Regions from separate parts of the Pseudomonas sp. 1L-B-1-E-C1 genome, predicted to be linked through region 2. Evidence: riboswitches for the same ligand, from Rfam matches in the RefSeq annotation. Region 2 holds a riboswitch; the other holds the start of a gene.
The links. Region 2 has a riboswitch for cobalamin ahead of AC0Z4S_RS17690 (ABC transporter substrate-binding protein). Riboswitches for the same ligand answer to the same signal wherever they lie in the genome.

Region 1 (9,468 bases), on a different contig from region 2:
ATGTGCAATCCAGCGGATCGAAGCCCAATTCAAACGCCTTGGCCAGCGCCCGCAACAGGCTCGACTGCGCGCCCTTGCCGTCGCCGCGCGGAATCCGCAGCAGCGCCAGCAACGTGTCAATCCGCAAGCGCCCGCTGGGTGATTCGCCAAAGATGTGCAACCCATCGCGAATCTGCGATTCCTTCAGATCGCACAGATAAGTATCCAGACGCGGCAACCAGATCGCCGCATCAGCGTCGCTGTCCAGCGCCGCATCCAACTGCAATTCACGGTCGATTTGCGTGTCACGCACCAGTTGCAGAATGTCGCGCTGCAACTCGCGAGCACGGCGCGGATCGAGCAGTTGCGCCTCGTAATATTCATCGGCGAGCAACTCGAGATTGCGCAGCGGCCCGTAGGTTTCCGCGCGAGTCAGTGGCGGCATCAAGTGGTCGATGATCACCGCTTGCGTGCGCCGTTTGGCCTGGGCGCCCTCGCCCGGATCGTTGACGATAAACGGATAGATATTCGGCAGCGGCCCGAGCAGCGCGTCCGGCCAGCAATTCTCTGATAGACCGACTCCTTTGCCCGGCAGCCATTCGAGGTTGCCGTGCTTGCCGACATGGATCACGCCGTGGGCGCCGTAGGTAGTGCGCAACCAGAAATAGAACGCCAGATAGCCGTGCGGCGGCACCAGATCCGGGTCGTGATACACCGCGCTCGGATCGACCTGATAACCGCGTGCCGGCTGGATGCCAACGAAGGTCAGACCGAAGCGCAGCCCGGCGATCATCAGGCGACCGTCGCGGCACATCGGATCTTTGTCTGGCGATCCCCAACGTTCAAGCACCGCAGCGCGATTCGCTTCCGGCAGCGCGTTGAACATCGCCAGGTAATCGTCCATCGCCAGGCTCTGCTGGCACGGGCGCAGGTCGAGACTGTCGGGGTCGTTGCTGACCCCGCCGAGCAATTGCTGGATCAGCTCGGTGCCGCTGTCGGGTAACTCGGCAGTGATCGGATAACCGTGGTCGCGCAATGCACGGAGGATGTTCAGCGCCGCCGCCGGCGTATCGAGGCCGACACCGTTGCCAATGCGGCCATCGCGAGTCGGGTAGTTGGCGAGGATCAGCGCGATGCGTTTTTCGCCATTGGGCACGCGCGCCAGATCGATCCAGCGCCGCGCCAGTTCGGCGACGAAATCCATGCGTTCGGGCTGGGCGCGATAGCAGACCACATCGGACTGACTGCGCTCGCTGCGCCAGGCCAGATCCTTGAAGCTGATCGGCCGACTGATGATGCGCCCGTCGAGCTCCGGCAAGGCAATGTGCATCGCCAGATCTCGCGGCCCGAGGCCCTGCTCGCTATCGCGCCAGCCGGGCTCGTTGTCCTGGGCGCAGATTGCCTGGATCACCGGAATGTTGCGGCGAAACGGGCGCAGATGCGGCGCTTCGGGGCTGGACTGGGCAAAACCGGTGGTGTTGAGAATCATCCCGGCTTCGACTTCATCCAGCCAATCCTCGACTACCGACAGGCAGCCGGGCTCTTTCAGGCTGGCCACCGCCATCGGCAGCGGATTGAGCCCGGCCGCCTGCAAACGCTGGCAGAACACATCGATGAACGCGGTGTTCGCCGCTTGCAAGTGCGAGCGATAAAACAACAGCGCCGCCACCGGTTGATCGGGCAGCCATTCGGCTTGCCAGTCGCGCAGCGCAGCACTGGTTTTCTGTGGGTGATAAATAGCCGTGCGCGGCAGGGTCTGCGGCTCGCTCCATGGGTAATCACGAGCGAACCATTGGTTGCCCAGGCAACGGAAGAAATCCAGCGCATTGCCCATGCCGCCCTGACGCAGGAATTGCCAGAGAAGATCCCGTGCTTCGGCGCTGACCGTACTCAAGTCGCTGAGCTCGGGATCCGGACGGTCATCGCCGGGCACCAGAATCAGTTGCACGCCGCGTTCGGACAACTCGACCAGCCGCTCGACGCCGTAGCGCCAATAGGCGATGCCGCCGTGCAGCGAGATCAGAATGACCTTGGCGTGGCGCAGCACTTCGTCGACATACAGATCGACCGAAGCGTGATTCTGCACCTGCATCGGATTTGCCAGCCGCAGGCTCGGATAATCCTCGGGCAACTGCTGCGCGGCCTCGGCGAGCAGCGCCAGGCTGGAATCGCCGCTGCACAGGATCACCAGCTCGGCGGGGGTTTGGCCAAGGTCGGCAATGTTGTCATCCGAGACGAAACCGCCGGGCTGGGTCCTGAGCAGGTGCATGGCTTAAACGCTGAGCGCAGCGCGCAATTGCGCTTCGAGCTGCACGGCATCGAGCTCCTGACCGATCAACACCAGACGCGTGACACGCGCTTCTTCGGCACCCCACTGGCGGTCGAAATGCTTGTCGAAACGCGTGCCCACGCCCTGGATCAACAGGCGCATCGGCTTGTTCGGAATCGCCGCAAAACCTTTGACGCGGAGGATGCCGTGCTGCACCACCAATTGCGTCAGTGCGTCGAGGAGCAGGCTATCGTCGGCTTGCGGCAGTTCGATGGAGATCGAATCGAAGGCATCGTGATCGTGGTCGTCGTCATCGCCGTCATGGTGGTGATCGTGATGGCTGTGGCGACCATCGATGTGTTCCTCGGAGCCAGCGCCCAGACCGATCAACACATCCAGCGGCAAACGACCGTTGCTGGCTTCGATGATTTTTACCGCTGGCGGCAGTTCTTCGGCGACTTCAGCGCGCACGCGAGCCAGATCTTCCGGGCTGGTCTGGTCGGCCTTGTTGAGGATAACCAGATCGGCGCTGGCCAGTTGATCGGCGAACAGCTCGTGCAGTGGCGATTCGTGATCAAGGTTCGGATCGAGTTTGCGCTGGGCATCGACCTGATCCGGGAACGCGGCGAACGTGCCCGCGGCGACGGCCGGGCTGTCGACCACGGTAATCACCGCATCGACGGTGCAGGCACTGCGAATTTCCGGCCACTGGAAGGCTTGCACCAACGGCTTGGGCAGGGCCAGGCCCGAGGTTTCGATGAGGATGTGATCGAGGTCGCCGCGACGGGCGACCAGTTCGCGCATTACCGGAAAGAATTCTTCCTGCACCGTGCAGCACAGGCAGCCATTGGCCAACTCGTAGACGCGGCCGCTGGCTTCTTCTTCGGTGCAACCGATGGTGCATTGCTTGAGAATTTCACCGTCGATACCCAGCTCGCCAAACTCGTTGACGATCACCGCGATGCGCCGGCCCTGAGCGTTGTCGAGCATGTGTCGCAGCAGCGTGGTTTTGCCCGAACCGAGGAAACCGGTGACGATGGTGACGGGGAGTTTGGCCAGTGTTTTCATCGGTATGCCCTTTGGCAAGCGGCGGGCATACGGGACGAGAACCGGCAGCGCAGGTACGCGCCGGAAGCATTCGCCACCGGATCACCCCGCCCGGTTGTAGTGAGAATCTGTGACGAGGCAGGTCTCCTGGCTGACGGTGTTCAGGCGCGGGGCCTGGCATTCGTTGCGCCTTCCCGCTGGCTCATTGGCTGAGCTGGCAGTGGCGTGGCAACGAACCTCACCGTTCACAGTTGCGGGGGCAGCCGCGGCTTTGACCGCGTTCCCTTCTTAGCTTCGGCGCGTGCCGAAGAACCTCGAAAGCGCAAGGCTACGCATGGTGTGGGGATGGGTCAATGGGCGCAGGTGTTGAGCCTTGCGGTTGGGGGCATATCCGTTGCTGCGGGTGCTGCCGCTGGCGGTTTCGCTCTTACAGCGAGTCCCTTTTTCAAACGCCAAAAAGGAACCAAAAGGCTTTGCCCCGGCGTTCGGCCCACTCGCCGGGGCTCGGGGTTCCTTCGTTACGGGATCGATCCGGGCGCAGCGTCTCCGGTTTGCTTCGCTGCACCTCCTTCCGCTGTGTACGACTGCGTCGTACGGTCGCTACGCTCCCACCCCCGGATCAATCCCGTAACGAAGCCTGCCGAAGGGGCGAAAGATCAAGAGCCAAAGCAAAGCAAAAGCAAAAGCCAGATCAAAAGATCGCAGCCTTCGGCAGCTCCTACAGTTGGATCGCGTGCTACCTCAAGACCAGATCGGCTGCCAGGCCGCCTTCGCGAGCAGGCTCGCTCCCACAGAAAAGCAAAGCAGCGCAGCTGCCCGCGGCGAAGCCGCCCCACTCAACAATGAGCGTTAGCTCGAGTGCTTTTGATCTGCGGGCGACGTCGGAAGGCTGAGTGGAGGGATTGATCCGGGGGTGGGAGCGCAGCGACCGTCTGGCGCAGCCAGACACAGCGGAAGGAGGTGCAGCGAAGCAAACCGGAGCCGCTGCGCCCGGATCGATCCCGCAGCGAAGGAACCCGAGCCTGCGAGGGCCGAACGCAGGAGCAAGCCTTTTCGGTTACCTTTTCGGCGTTTGGAAAAGGTGACCCGCCGTAAGGGCGGAACCCTAAGCAGCCGTTACCGCAGCAATGGATATACACACAAAAACACCAGAAGAAATGCCCCCCCTCGCAGCACCAAAAACTCCCGGAAATTGACTAAAAACCCAAACCCATGTTCTCCTGCCCCCCTTGTTACGGGTGCCCTTCACAGGGTGAAACGGGAAACCGGTGAATCATGTGCTTTACTCAAAAGCCATGTCAGTCCGGTGCTGCCCCCGCAACGGTAAGCGAGCGAAGCGTCAAAGCCACTGTGCCCAGGCATGGGAAGGTGACGCTTGCAGGTCGGCGACAAGCCAACCCCTCGCGAGCCCGGAGACCGGCCCGCAACACCCAGCGCGCATAAGCGTAGCTGACCACAAACAAACCCGCGGTGGGCGGGCGCTGTTCGAAATCCCTGCGTGCGCGGCTCGCAGGGATTTTCATGCGCTCTATTCACCCGCTGACATTTCAGAGGGAAGCGCTATGTCGATCATCAGCAATACCGTCAGTCACACTGACCACATCTCCAGCACCACGACCTTGGGCCAACGCGTGACTGCCGCCCTCTTCGCCTCGATCCTTGGTGCCAGCCTGGTCTGGTTCGCCGGTTTCTCGCACATCGAGGCGGTGCACAACGCCGCCCACGATACCCGCCACAGCGCCGCCTTCCCGTGCCACTGAGGCCTGCCGACATGATCAAGCGTATTGCGCAAACCGCAGGCTTCGCCGGCCTGCTGGCTGCCCTGCTACTCACACTCTTGCAGAGTTTCTGGGTTTCACCGCTGATTCTTCAGGCCGAAACCTTTGAGAATTCCGCACCAGTCGCCGAAGTTCACGAACACGCCGCCGGTACCGCCGCCCACAGCCATGACGCTGAAGCGTGGGAGCCGGAAGATGGCTGGCAGCGCGTAGTCTCGACCACCGGTGGCAATCTGGTGGTGGCGGTCGGCTTCGCCTTGATGCTCGCAGGCCTTTACACCCTGCGCGCACCGACGAAAACCTCGCAAGGGCTGCTCTGGGGGCTGGCCGGTTACGCCACGTTCGTCCTCGCCCCGACACTGGGCCTGCCGCCTGAATTGCCGGGCACTGCGGCCGCCGATCTGACATCGCGGCAGATCTGGTGGATTGGCACCGCTGCTTCAACCGCTGTCGGTCTGGCATTGATCGCCTTCAGCCGTCACTGGCTGATGAAGATCCTCGGTGCGGCGATTCTCGCCGTGCCCCATGTGATCGGCGCGCCACAACCACAGGTGCATGCCATGCTCGCGCCCGAAGCATTGGAAACTCAATTCAAAATCGCTTCGCAGTTGACCAATGTCGCGTTCTGGCTGGCCTTGGGCCTGATCAGTGCGTGGTTGTTCCGCCGCAAGAGCGCAGGGCACGATCAGGCATGACCGATGACCGCGCAGCGCCGACCTTCGTGGTCGGCTTCGGCTGCCAGCGCGGCTGCCCGGCCAGCACGCTGCGCGCGTTACTTGATCAAGCCTTGCAGGCGCATCGCCTCGAACTTCGAGCGGTCAAGGCATTGGCCACTATCGATCTGAAGCGCGACGAACCGGGCCTGCTGGAACTGGCCACACAGCTGAACCTGCCCTTGCGGTATTTCAGCAGTGCCGAACTGGCCGTCTACCAGTCGCGCCTCAGCCATCATTCGCAGATCGCTTTCGAACGCACCGGTTGTTATGGCGTCGCCGAAAGCGCCGCATTGGCCGTGGCCGAGCAACTGATTCAGGCGCCGGCAAAATTGCTGATCTCCCGGCAAAAATATGCCCAGGCCACTCTGGCGTTGGCCGGCGCGGCATAAAATCCCGATAATCCCCGCCTGCGATCATGAGCACGCTTCATCTGCAGTGCGGCTGCGCTTCTTACCAAGGATTCAACGATGACCGTCTACTTCATCGGCGCCGGCCCCGGCGACCCGGAACTGATCACTGTCAAAGGCCAGCGCCTGATCCGCACCTGCCCGGTGATTATCTACGCCGGTTCGCTGGTGCCGGCAGCAGTGCTGGAAGGTCACCAGGCTGAAACCGTGGTCAATAGCGCTGAACTGCATCTGGAACAGATCATCGATGTGATCAAGACAGCCCATGCCAAAGGCCAGAATGTCGCGCGCGTGCATTCCGGCGATCCGGGTCTGTACGGAGCGATTGGCGAGCAGATCCGCTATTTGCGTGAGCTGAGCATTCCTTTCGAGATAATCCCTGGCGTCACTGCTACAGCGGCATGCGCAGCGCTGCTCGGTGCTGAACTCACCCTGCCAGACATCTCGCAAAGTGTGATTCTGACCCGTTACGCCGACAAGACCCCGATGCCCGCCGGCGAAGAACTGACCAGCCTGGCGCAACATGGCGCGACCATGGCCATTCATCTGGGGGTCAATCATCTGGAAAAGATACTGGTTGAACTGCTGCCGCATTACGGCGCGGATTGCCCGATCGCGGTGATTCACCGGGCGACGTGGCCGGACCAGGATTGGGTGGTGGGGACGCTGGCGGACATTGCCGGGAAGGTCGAGGCCAAGGGCTTTCGGCGCACGGCGCTGATTCTGGTCGGGCGGGTATTGGGTAGCGAGGTGTTCAGCGAATCATCGCTGTATCGCGCCGGGCATGCGCATCTTTACCGCCCTTGAAAACGCTTTCGCGAGCAGGCTCGCTCCCACATGGAATTACATTCAATTGTGGGAGCGAGCCTGCTCGCGAATAGGGTCGGCAAATGTTGCCCATAAAAAAACGGCGCTCACGGGGCGCCGTTTTTCATGTTCGCAGTGAACACCTTAGTAGTAGGCGTTTTCTTTCTGCGTGTGGTCGGTGACGTCGCGGACGCCTTTGAGCTCCGGGATACGCTCGAGCAAGGTGCGCTCGATGCCTTCCTTCAGCGTGACGTCCGCCTGGCCGCAGCCCTGGCAACCGCCGCCGAATTGCAGAACGGCGATGCCGTCTTCAACCACATCGATCAGGCTGACCTGGCCGCCGTGGCTGGCCAGCCCCGGGTTGATCTCGGTTTGCAGGTAGTAATTGATACGCTCGTTGACCGGGCTGTCGGCATTGACCATCGGCACTTTGGCGTTGGGCGCCTTGATGGTCAACTGACCACCCATGCGATCGGTAGCGTAGTCGACAACGGCGTCATCGAGAAACGCTTCGCTGAACGAATCGATGTACGCGGTGAAGCTTTTCAGCCCCAGCGCCGTATCTTCGGGTTTTTCTTCCCCCGGCTTGCAGTAGGCAATGCAGGTTTCGGCGTACTGGGTGCCAGGCTGGGTGATAAAGACGCGGATGCCGATGCCCGGGGTGTTCTGCTTGGAAAGCAGATCGGCCAGGTAATCATGGGCGGCGTCGGTAATAGTAATGGCGGTCATGGAAACTCCTCGCAGGCTTGGGCGCAGTTTACGCCAATCGGCGCGGCTGACAAAGTCCTAGTATTTTTGTCGGGAAAGAATCTCGGGCACACGCCTGCGAATACTCAAAGATTCTCGTACCGGTTCATATCCAGCACGCCCTCTTCCACCGAGTCGGTTTCATGGATGTACTGGCTCAGATCGTGGAAATACAGCCAGAACTGCGGATGACTGCGCCGAATGCCCCAGCGCTCGACGATCTTTTCGAACCGATTGGCATCCTTGGCGTTTTCCATGGCATCGACAAACGCCGGAACCTGTTCGGCCGGCACATTGAACATGAAGTTCGGATAGCTGGTGAGTACGCCCGGATAGATGGTGAGGGTGTCGAGCCCCGGCTGATAACGATGCGATTCACCGAGCAAAAATGCCACGTTGCTATGGGCGCGGTTGCGCAGCACGCTGTAGACCTCGCGCTTGCCGCTGGCGGTTTCGACGCGCAGCAAGGTCGCTTCGGGCATTTGCTCGATGACTTTCAGCCCGGCTGCCGGGCGCGAGGCCAGACGGCTCAAGGCCTGCTCGGCGTTCTGTAACGCCGGATCGATGTTCGGCCGCGAGCAATAAGCACCGTCACAGCGATTGATCGGATCCGGCCGCGCATTCAGATCGCCGTAGCGCGCAAGCAACTGCTGGGCAAAATCGCGTTTCGGGTCTTTTTCGTCGAGTTTCAGTGCGGTCGGTTTGTCGTCGTCGATCGCCTCGTAATCGAGCCACATCTTGAACTGGCCGCCATCCTGGTACCAATCATTGAGGTAGTCCTCGCGAGAATCGGCGGGCATCAGGCGCAGGAAGTTCTGCTCGGCGCCGTTGCGGATGAGGTCGAAATACAAACGGGTCTGCGCCTGATGGGAGACGTTGCCGAACACGTCGAAGTTGACCGCGAGCTGGTAATAGGTGCGTTCCAGCAGCGGATAGTCGAACAGCCACATCGTCTGTGGCACCTCACCTATCAGACCTTTGGTCACGGAAGCGCTGTCGAAGTGGCGGAAAATGCTCAGCAAGGCGTTGTCGTTGCCGGCCCACAGGGTCGACCAGCTCGGTGCCGGCAGATCGGCGTAGCTGTCGCGGCGCAGGGCTTCGTATTCGTTGCGCTTGTCGCGGTAGTCGCGCCACAGGCTCAGCACGCTGCCGACGTCGTCGTTCTGCCCCGGCATCGCCAGCAGCGGCGTGGCCTGGCCGCGGTAGTTCGGATCGGTGATATAGAGGTCATGTTCCGGCGCCTGGAACAGCGCCCAGAAGTTGTCGCGGATCACGTCGGTCGCAATTTGCCCACGACAAACCGGTCCGCGAATGAAAGTACGGACGAAGTATTCGGCGTTATCGAGCATGAACTGATAGCGCGCTTGCGCCGGAATGGCCTCGAAAGTGGCAAATGGATTGGCGCGGCTCTGTGGCCCGTAGCCCGGCAGCGCGTTGACCTGCCAGTTACCGTTGTAGAACAGGCTTTTGATCCGGGCCATTTTCGCCGCGCTCAGCGGATAAGTGATGTGCGTCTTGTGCACGATCACTCCCTGCACCGGCCACAAGCGGTAATACACCTGCGTGCCCGGGTCGTCGTTGGGGCGGCGGGTGGCGATCAGATCGATCGGCTGCCCACTCGGCGTACGCGAACGCACCCACTGGAAATAATGCCCCGGCTCGCCGCCCTTGAAGTAGATGTGCGCCAGATACCAGTGTTCGAACAGCCAGCGCCCGAC
Region 2 (9,468 bases):
CTGAGCACCGCTTCCAGCTCGGCCAGGGTCGCAGCCGGGGCGAGGGTTTGCAGTTTGTCGGTCATCACGCTGGACACCGACTGGCTGAAGCGGGCGGCGTCTTCATGCACGCCGAGCAGGATGTCGGACTCGTCGATCACGCCCACCAGTTGCTTGCCTTCGATCAGCACCGGCAGTTGCGAAACATCCGCCAGACGCATGCGCTGGAACGCGGTGAGCAGGGTGTCGTCAGGGCCGACGCTGATCACCCGGCCGTCCTCGAAACGCCGGGCGATCAAGTCGCGCAAATCGCCGTAGCCCTTGCGTTGCAACAGGCCTTGATCGGTCATCCACTGGTCGTTGTAGACCTTCGACAGGTAACGCGTGCCGGTGTCGCAGACAAAACTGACCACGCGTTTCGGCTCGGTCTGTTCACGGCAATAACGCAGCGCGGCAGCGAACAGGGTGCCGGTCGATGAGCCACCGAGAATGCCCTCGGCCTTGAGCAACTGGCGGGCGTGATCGAAGCTTTCTGCATCGCTGATCGAATAGGCGTGACGCACGCTGGACAGGTCGGTAATCGACGGAATGAAGTCTTCGCCGATACCCTCGACCGCCCACGAACCGGGCGTCGGCAAGGTGCCGTCGCGGCTGTATTGCGCCATCACCGAGCCTATCGGATCGGCGAGGACCATTTCCAGATCCGGTTGCACGCGCTTGAAGAAACGACTCAGCCCGGTAAGCGTCCCGGCCGAACCGACACCGACGACGATGGCGTCCAGATCATGTTCGGTCTGCGCCCAGATCTCCGGCGCGGTGCTGCATTCATGGGCCAGCGGGTTGGCGGGATTATTGAACTGATCGGCGAAAAACGCCCCGGGAATATCCTTGGCCAAACGCGCGGCGACGTCCTGGTAATACTCGGGATGACCCTTGCCGACATCGGAGCGGGTGATGTGCACTTCGGCGCCCATGGCCTTCAAGTGCAGGACTTTCTCGGTGGACATCTTGTCCGGCACCACCAGCACCACGCGATAGCCTTTGGCACGGCCGACCAGTGCCAGACCCAGGCCAGTGTTGCCGGCGGTGGCCTCGACAATCGTGCCGCCCGGTTGCAGGCGGCCGTCACGTTCAGCGGCGTCGATCATCGCCAGACCGATGCGGTCCTTGATCGAGCCGCCGGGATTCTGCGATTCGAGTTTGAGAAACAGCGTGCACGGTCCGGTATCAAAACGGGTGACCTGAACCAGCGGAGTATTGCCTATCAGCCCAAGCACGGCAGGGCGTGATTCCTTCGACATTTCTTCACCTCTTTATGGTGTTGATCGCGTTCCGATCGCGGGGAAAAGACTCGCGTGCAACTTAGGCGCAGACATCTTCCCTCGCAACCTTTAATCCCTCAGAAATCCAGCCATTTGGATCTAACGATAGAACGAATTTGCCAAGCTGCCGGAACAGTTCGAACGTGTTTACAGCGAGGCGTCATCGAGTATTCAAAGGGCGTCTTCGCCGCGACAAAAGCTTGATCTGGGCGTGGCAGTTATGATCGTTCCCACGCTCTGCGTGGGAATGCCGCCGGGGACGCTCTGCGTCCCGCAGCCTGAAGATCGCAGCCTTCGGCGGCACCTGCGCGCGGAATCTTGCATGAGTAGAACTTGTGATGATCAAGAATAGATTGAGTTTGTTTCATCAAGCGCCGTTCCCGACAATGGCCGCCATCGAATAAGCACCTGGAGTTGTTCTCATGGCACTGGCCCATTCCCTTGGATTTCCGCGCATCGGTCGCGACCGCGAACTGAAGAAAGCGCAAGAGGCGTTCTGGAAAGGAGAACTGAACGAAGCGGGCCTGCGTGAGGTCGGGCGTGAGCTGCGCAAGGCCCATTGGGATCTGCAGAAAAACGCCGGCATCGACTTGCTGCCGGTCGGCGATTTCGCCTGGTACGACCAGGTGCTGACCCACTCGCTGATGTTCGGCGTGATCCCCGAGCGCTTCCGCCCGCACCACGGCAAAGCTACGCTGCAAACCCTGTTCAGCATGGCCCGGGGTGTCAGCACCGCTTGCTGCGGCGGCGCTCCCGCTCAGGAGATGACCAAGTGGTTCGACACCAACTATCACTACCTCGTGCCGGAATTCAGCGCTGATCAACAGTTCCAGCTGGGTTGGGAGCAGTTGTTTGAAGAAACCGAAGAAGCCCGTGCGCTGGGGCACAACGTCAAACCGGTGATCATCGGCCCGTTGACCTATCTGTGGCTGGGCAAAACCAAAGGCGCCGATTTCGACAAGCTCGATTTGCTCGATCGCCTGCTGCCGCTGTACGGGCAGATCTTTGCGCGGCTGGCGGCACTGGGCGTGGAGTGGGTGCAGATCGATGAGCCGATCCTGGTGCTCGATCTGCCGCAGGACTGGAAGAATGCCTTCGAGCGCGCCTACAACCAGATCCAGCGCGATCCGCTGAAAAAACTGCTCGCCACCTACTTTGGTGGCCTGGAAGAAAACCTCGGCCTGGCAGCGAACCTGCCGGTCGATGGCCTGCACATCGATCTGGTGCGCGCCCCGGATCAGTACCCGACCATTCTGGATCGCCTGCCGGCCTACAAAGTGCTGTCCCTCGGTGTGGTCAACGGTCGTAACGTCTGGCGCTGCGATCTGCAGAACGCGCTGGCGACGCTGCGTCATGCCCATGAGCGTCTGGGTGATCGTTTGTGGGTGGCGCCGTCCTGTTCGTTGCTGCACAGCCCGGTGGACCTGAGTCGTGAAGACCAGCTCGATGCCGAACTGAAAAGCTGGCTGGCGTTTGCCGTGCAGAAGTGCGAAGAGGTCGCCGTGCTCGCCCAGGCGGTCAGCGAGCCGGAAGCGCCGCAGGTGCTGCGCGCATTGGCGCAGAGCCGTGCGGTGCAGACCAGTCGCGCCGCCTCGCCGCGCATTCACAAACCGGCGGTGCAAGCACGGGTAGCGGCGATCACGGCCTACGATGCGCAACGTCAATCGCCGTTTGCCCAGCGCATTGCCAAACAGCGACGCAAGCTTGATCTGCCGCTGTTCCCGACCACCACCATTGGCTCGTTTCCGCAAACGGCGGCGATTCGTCTGGCGCGTCAGGCCTACAAGCAGGGCAAGCTCAGCGCGGCAGATTACACCGACGCCATGCACAGCGAAATCCGCCACGCGGTGGAAATTCAGGAGCGCCTCGGGCTGGATGTGCTGGTGCACGGTGAGGCTGAGCGTAACGACATGGTCGAGTATTTCGCCGAACAACTCGATGGCTACGCTTTTACCCGCTTCGGCTGGGTGCAGAGCTACGGTTCGCGTTGCGTGAAACCGGCGGTGATTTTCGGCGACCTGAGCCGCCCGCAAGCAATGACGGTCGAGTGGATCCGCTACGCCCAAAGCCTGACCGACAAGATCATGAAAGGCATGCTGACCGGTCCGGTGACCATGCTCATGTGGTCGTTCCCTCGCGAAGACGTCAGCCGTGAGGTCCAGGCACGACAACTGGCGCTGGCGATCCGTGATGAAGTCAATGATCTGGAAGCCGCCGGAATCAACATCGTGCAGATCGACGAAGCGGCGTTCCGTGAGGGCTTGCCGTTACGCCGGGCGCAGTGGCCGGCGTATCTGCACTGGGCGAGCGAAGCGTTCCGCCTGTGCGCCTCCGGCGTGCGCGACGAGACGCAGATCCATACGCACATGTGCTACAGCGAGTTCAACGATGTGATCGAGTCGATCGCGGCGATGGACGCCGATGTCATCACCATCGAAACCTCACGGTCGGACATGGAACTGCTCGAGGCATTTGAAGCGTTCGCCTACCCGAACGACATCGGCCCGGGCGTGTACGACATTCACTCGCCACGCATTCCAGATGTGGCGGAGATGGTCGGGCTGCTGCGCAAAGCTGCCCGGCGCATTCCGGCTGAGCGTCTGTGGGTCAATCCGGATTGCGGCCTGAAAACCCGTGCCTGGCCAGAAACCGAAGCGGCGTTGGTGCACATGGTCACAGCCGCGCGGCAACTGCGCAAAGAGTGGGCCTGATTTTACGGTCTTGAAATACATAACCCCTGTGGGAGCGAGCCTGCTCGCGAAAGCGGTGTGTCAATCGACATCAATGTCGAATGACCTGACGCCTTCGCGAGCAGGCTCGCTCCCACAGGTTCTTGTACATGATTCGAGGGCAGGTTTGCCCATGGCATCTTGAAAGGGCAATTGTTACCGTGACCCACCGCAACCCAGGTACCTCCCGCACCCATGGACCCGCAGCCAGTCATTCAAGCCGCCTCTGAAGCCGACATCCCGGCCATCCTCGATTTCACCCTCAAGGCCCGCGCCGAGCTGTTTCCCAAACTCAGCGCCTCCGGCACGCCTGACGATCTGGCGCGTTTCGCCGAGGTTTATCTGCACGGCGCAGGCTGCTTTCTGATCGCTCGTCATGCAGGGCAGATCGTCGCCTCGATCGGTTATTTGCCCTACGACCGACGCTTCCCGGAACTCGCCTATCCCACCCTGAAAGTGGTGGAAGTCGTGCGCCTGTTCGTCCTGCCTTCTCAGCGCCGCTCGGGTCTTGCAGGCGCGCTGTATCGAGCGTTGAAGGAACACGCGCTGGCCAACGGCGTGGAGCTGATCTACCTGCACACCCATCCGTTTCTGCCGGGCGCCATCGAGTTCTGGCAGCGCCAGGGTTTCGCCATTGTTCAGGTCGATAAGGACCCGGTCTGGCAGACCACGCACATGCAATCGTTCATGAATGAAAACGCAATATCTGCGCACCATCGAACGGATCCGTCAGATAGTGCGCCCTGACCCCGAAGGTCGTTTGTAAGCGCTCCGGCGTCAGCACTTGCAGCGGCTCGCCCAATGCCACCAGCCGCCCGCGTTCCAGCACCGCCAGGCGATCGCACTTGAGTGCCTGATTGAGGTCGTGCAGGGCGATCAGCGTAGTCACCGGCAGTGCGCGCACCACTTGCAGAATGCTCAATTGATGCTGGATGTCGAGGTGGTTGGCCGGTTCGTCGAGCAGCAGAATCTGCGGGCGCTGCGCCAAGGCGCGGGCGATGTGCACGCGCTGGCGTTCACCGCCGGAGAGGCTGCGCCAGAGGCGGTTGCGCAGATGCACGGCGTCGACGTCGACCAGCGCTTGCTCGACGATGGCGTCATCGGCCGGCGACCACGGTTGCAGCGCCGACAACCACGGCGTGCGCCCGAGCGCCACGGCGTCGAACACGCGGATGCCATCGTCGGTATCGGCCTGCTGTTCAACCACGGCGAGCGTTTGCGCGATGCTGCGCCGGGACAATTTGCAAAGCGCCTGGCCGTCGAGCTGCACTTGGCCTGTGCTCGGTTCACGCAGGCCGGCGAGCAGTTTCAGCAAAGTGGATTTGCCGGAGCCGTTCGGGCCAACGATACCGAGGGTTTCGCCGCGCTGCACATCGAGACTGACATCATTGAGCAACTCGGCACCACGCACCTTGAAGCCCACACCAGCACAACTCAGAACCGGGTTCATCGCGCCGATCTCCGACCCACCAGAATCAGCGCGAACACCGGTGCGCCGACCAGCGCGGTGATCACGCCGACCGGAATCACCTGACCCTTGATCAGGGTGCGCGACAGCACATCGGCGGCAATCAGAAACACCGCGCCGCCCAGCGCACTGGCCGGCAGCAGGCGCGCATGACCTGTGCCGAGCAACAACCGCGCGGCGTGAGGAATCACCAGGCCGACGAAACCGATCGAGCCGACGATCGACACCATCACCGCCGTGACCAGCGCGGCGCAGCCAATCAATAGAATCTGCACACGGCGTACCGGAATGCCGAGAGAGGCCGCCGAATCCGCGCCAAAGGTGAACGCATCCAGCGCCCGGCGATGCCACAGGCACACCACCAGACCCAGCAGCGCTACCGGCACCGCCAGCCACACCGACGGCCAGCGCACACCACCGAGATTGCCCAACAGCCAGAACATGATGCCGCGCGCCTGTTCCGAACTGGCCGAGCGGGTGATCAGAAAAGCGGTGAGGGCGTTGAACAGCTGCGAGCCGGCGATCCCGGCAAGAATGATCTGCCCGGTGCCGCTCGCCGAGCCGCTGACCCGCGCCAACAGAATCACCAGTACGAATGCAGTCACCGCACCGGCAAAGGCACCGGCCGACAGCGAGATCGCTCCGGCGCCGACGCCGAGCAGGGCGACCATCACCGCGCCGGTCGAGGCTCCCGCGGAAATCCCCAGCAGATACGGATCGGCCAACGGATTGCGCAGCAGCGATTGCAGGATTACCCCGCACGTCGCCAAGCCGGCACCACAGGCCGCCGCGACCAGCGCGCGGGTCAGGCGATAGTTCCAGACGATGCCTTCGTCGATCGGGTCGAGCACATAACCGCCACCCCAGAGCTTGTTCGCCAGCACCTGCAACACCACGCTCGGCTCGATTGAAGTCTCACCAATGGCCACGCCGCCGAGCAGCGCGGCCGACAGCGTCAACAGAACCAGCAGGGCACGGATCAGGCGTCTGCTCATTGCGACAGGTCGTAGCCGTTGATGGCGCTAGCCAGTTGCGCGAGGCCATCGAAGGTGCGCAGGCTGGCCTGCATGGCCATGGCGTCGAGGATGATGATGCGGTTGTGCTTGACCGCGTCCATGTTGCGCGTCACCGGATCACTGCGCAGGAATGCGAGTTTCTTCTGATAATCGTCCGCCGGGAAACGCCGGCGATCCATGCGCGCGATGACCAGGAACGTCGGGTTGGCCTTGGCGATGGTTTCCCAACCAACGGTCGGCCATTCTTCATCCGACTCGACGATGTTGCGCACGCCGAGGGTGCTGAGCATGAAATCGGGAACACCTTTGTGCCCGGCCACGAACGGCTCGATGTCCATCTCGGCGCTGGAGAACCACACCAGGGCGCTGACGTCTTTGCGCTGCTGGTTTTTCGCGGTGGCGATCGATTGCGCGAGGCTGGCCTTGAGCTGCTCATTGAGCTGTTCGCCACGCACCTGCACGTCGAAAATCGCCGCCAGTTGGCTTACGCCTTTGTAGATGCTGTCGATGCGAAACGGCGCCAGCCGCGTGCCGTCCGCACCGACGAGGTTATCCTTGGCTTCGCAATCGGAGGGCAGCAGGTAGGTCGGAATCTTCAGTTCATGGAACTGCTCGCGGGTGCCGACCGCGCCTTGCGGGCCGACCATCCATTCCAGCTCGACGGCAACCAGCTCCGGGCGTTTGCCGATCACCGCTTCGAAACTCGGCTCGTTATCGGCGAGGCGCTCGATCGTATTGTTTTGCGCTTTGTATGTGCCCAGCACGTCGTTGAACCACAGCGAAGTGCCGACGACCTTGTCGCCCAGACCCAAGGCGTAGAGCATCTCGGTGCCGGCCTGGCCGATAGTTACCGTGCGAGTGGGTGCGTGTTGAAAGGTCAGGCTGCTGCCGCAGTTTTCCACGGTGAGCGGATACGCGGTCGGCGCCGCTTGCGCGAGGGCGCAAAGGCTCAGACCGGTGAGCAGGGTGGCAACGCGGGGCAGCAGCATGGGGCAGTCTCCAGGGGAACCGTACGGGAGCGGGCGGGTACGGTCTGGAAACACACCTCGGGCGCGGTCGTGGAAATTGCGCAAGGCCGGCACGGGGAAAATGCGCACGGCACGATGTCCTTCCCGGACACCCCGCCGGTTAGTCAGTCACTGTGCCGGCAGGTCTCCTGACTGATGCGTCATCGCCATGCTCCAGCCTTCCCGGGGTTAACCAGTGGCAGTCGAGGAGCAGGCTCGGCACCTACAGTTGCGGGGGCAGTTCCGATTGATGCTGTGCAAGCATTTCGGATTCCCTGTTAATTCCGTGTGGAAACCGGCGCGGGCATGTTAGTCGATCAGGCCGCTGAAGGGGAGCCGAATCTGCCGTGTTTCCATGGCGGAGCGTTTGCAATCGTGGGCAATGTTTGGCTAGTATACGAACCATATACATATCGTATTGGATTCATATATGGGCATCGTAAAGATTTCAGAGGACATGCACGAAAATCTGCGCATCTCCAGCAACGCACTCAGTCGCTCGATCAACGCGCAGGCCGAGCACTGGATGCGCATCGGCATGCTCGCCGAACTGCACCCCAACCTCGACCACAGCGCCATTTGCCGCCTGCTGATCCGCGCCGAACAGAACGGCGGACTGGATCTGCATCAACTGACCCAGGAAGCCGTCAGCGCATGAGAAACCAGATCAGGATCAACACCCCGGCCGACATCGAAAAATCCCGCGCCGCCGGCAAACTGGCTGCCGAAGTGCTGGCAATGCTGGTGCCGCATGTGAAGGCTGGCGTGACCACCGATGAGCTCGACCGACTATGCAACGATTACATCGTCAATGTGCAGAAGGCGGTGCCGGCCAACGTCGGTTATCACGGTTTCCCGAAAACCGTCTGTGCATCGGTCAACGATGTGGTGTGTCACGGGATTCCGTCGGGCTCGCCGTTGAAGGACGGCGACATCGTCAACCTCGACATCGCCGTGATCAAGGACGGCTGGTTCGGTGATACCAGCCGTATGTACGTGGTGGGTGAGGCGACCGCCGAAGCGCAGCACCTGATCAAGACCACCTACGAGGCGATGTGCGCGGGGATTCGTGCGGTGAAACCGGGCGCGACGCTGGGCGATATCGGTCACGCGATCCAGCGCCTGGCGGAGGCGGAGGGCTTCAGCGTGGTCCGCGAGTATTGCGGTCACGGCATCGGCAAGGTCTATCACGATGAACCGCAAATCCTGCATTACGGCTTTCCCGGTCAGGGACTGAAGCTCAAGGCCGGGATGATTTTCACCGTGGAACCGATGCTCAATGCCGGCAAGCGCCATGTGAAGAACATGCCGGATGGCTGGACCGTGCTGACCAAGGACGGCTCATTGTCGGCGCAGTGGGAGCATATGGTCGCGGTGACGGAGAGCGGGTTTGAAGTGCTGACGGCTTGGCCGGATGAGATTGAAGGGTATTCCCCGATCAATTGAACAATCCCGAACCTGTGGGAGCGAGCCTGCTCGCGAATGCGGTGTGTCAGTCACCATTAATGTTGAATGACACACCGCATTCGCGAGCAGGCTCGCTCCCACAGGGGAATTTCAGTGGATTGAAAATTTTAGTGAGCCCCGGCAGCCTTGTTCAAATCGCTCTCAGCCCACTCGGTATAAACACAGGCATCCGCCGTCGCCCAGCGCACTCGCACCGGTTCGCCAGCCTTGAGCGGCATGCCCGCTGCCGACAGGGCTTTCACCGTCATCGACGTCCCGCCCGCCGTCACCACGCTGCACGTCTGGCTCTCACCGAGAAACAGCACCTCTACAACGTTCGCCGAAACCTCATTCCAGCCTGCCGCCAGCGGCTCATCCAGCGCTTGCTGCGTGCTCAGCGCCAAGGCCTTTTCCGGCCGCACCATCAGCAGCACATCCTGATCAGTGTGCAACCCGGACGTCAGCCGAATCGACAATGATTGCCCCTCGAAACTCGCTGCC

Region 1: another riboswitch for cobalamin. It lies ahead of AC0Z4S_RS01795 (CbtB domain-containing protein); the one in region 2 lies ahead of AC0Z4S_RS17690 (ABC transporter substrate-binding protein).

What each region holds. Positions count from the first base shown of each region.
Region 1 covers NZ_JBXAWN010000001.1:429,502-438,969, reverse strand. The annotation lists gene cobN (cobaltochelatase subunit CobN) at 1-2,248, opposite strand, end outside; gene cobW (cobalamin biosynthesis protein CobW) at 2,252-3,316, opposite strand; cobalamin riboswitch at 3,416-3,627, opposite strand; cobalamin riboswitch at 4,515-4,734, shown strand; gene AC0Z4S_RS01795 (CbtB domain-containing protein) at 4,858-5,055, shown strand; gene AC0Z4S_RS01790 (CbtA family protein) at 5,067-5,768, shown strand; gene AC0Z4S_RS01785 (cobalamin biosynthesis protein) at 5,765-6,178, shown strand; gene cobM (precorrin-4 C(11)-methyltransferase) at 6,257-7,003, shown strand; gene nfuA (Fe-S biogenesis protein NfuA) at 7,148-7,732, opposite strand; gene AC0Z4S_RS01770 (fatty acid cis/trans isomerase) at 7,837-9,468, opposite strand, start outside.
Region 2 covers NZ_JBXAWN010000009.1:276,907-286,374, reverse strand. The annotation lists gene AC0Z4S_RS17715 (pyridoxal-phosphate dependent enzyme) at 1-1,280, opposite strand, end outside; gene metE (5-methyltetrahydropteroyltriglutamate--homocysteine S-methyltransferase) at 1,724-4,012, shown strand; gene AC0Z4S_RS17705 (GNAT family N-acetyltransferase) at 4,226-4,777, shown strand; gene AC0Z4S_RS17700 (ABC transporter ATP-binding protein) at 4,716-5,480, opposite strand; gene AC0Z4S_RS17695 (FecCD family ABC transporter permease) at 5,477-6,493, opposite strand; gene AC0Z4S_RS17690 (ABC transporter substrate-binding protein) at 6,490-7,503, opposite strand; cobalamin riboswitch at 7,644-7,836, opposite strand; gene AC0Z4S_RS17685 (ParD-like family protein) at 7,952-8,179, shown strand; gene map (type I methionyl aminopeptidase) at 8,176-8,967, shown strand; gene AC0Z4S_RS17675 (ABC transporter ATP-binding protein) at 9,096-9,468, opposite strand, start outside.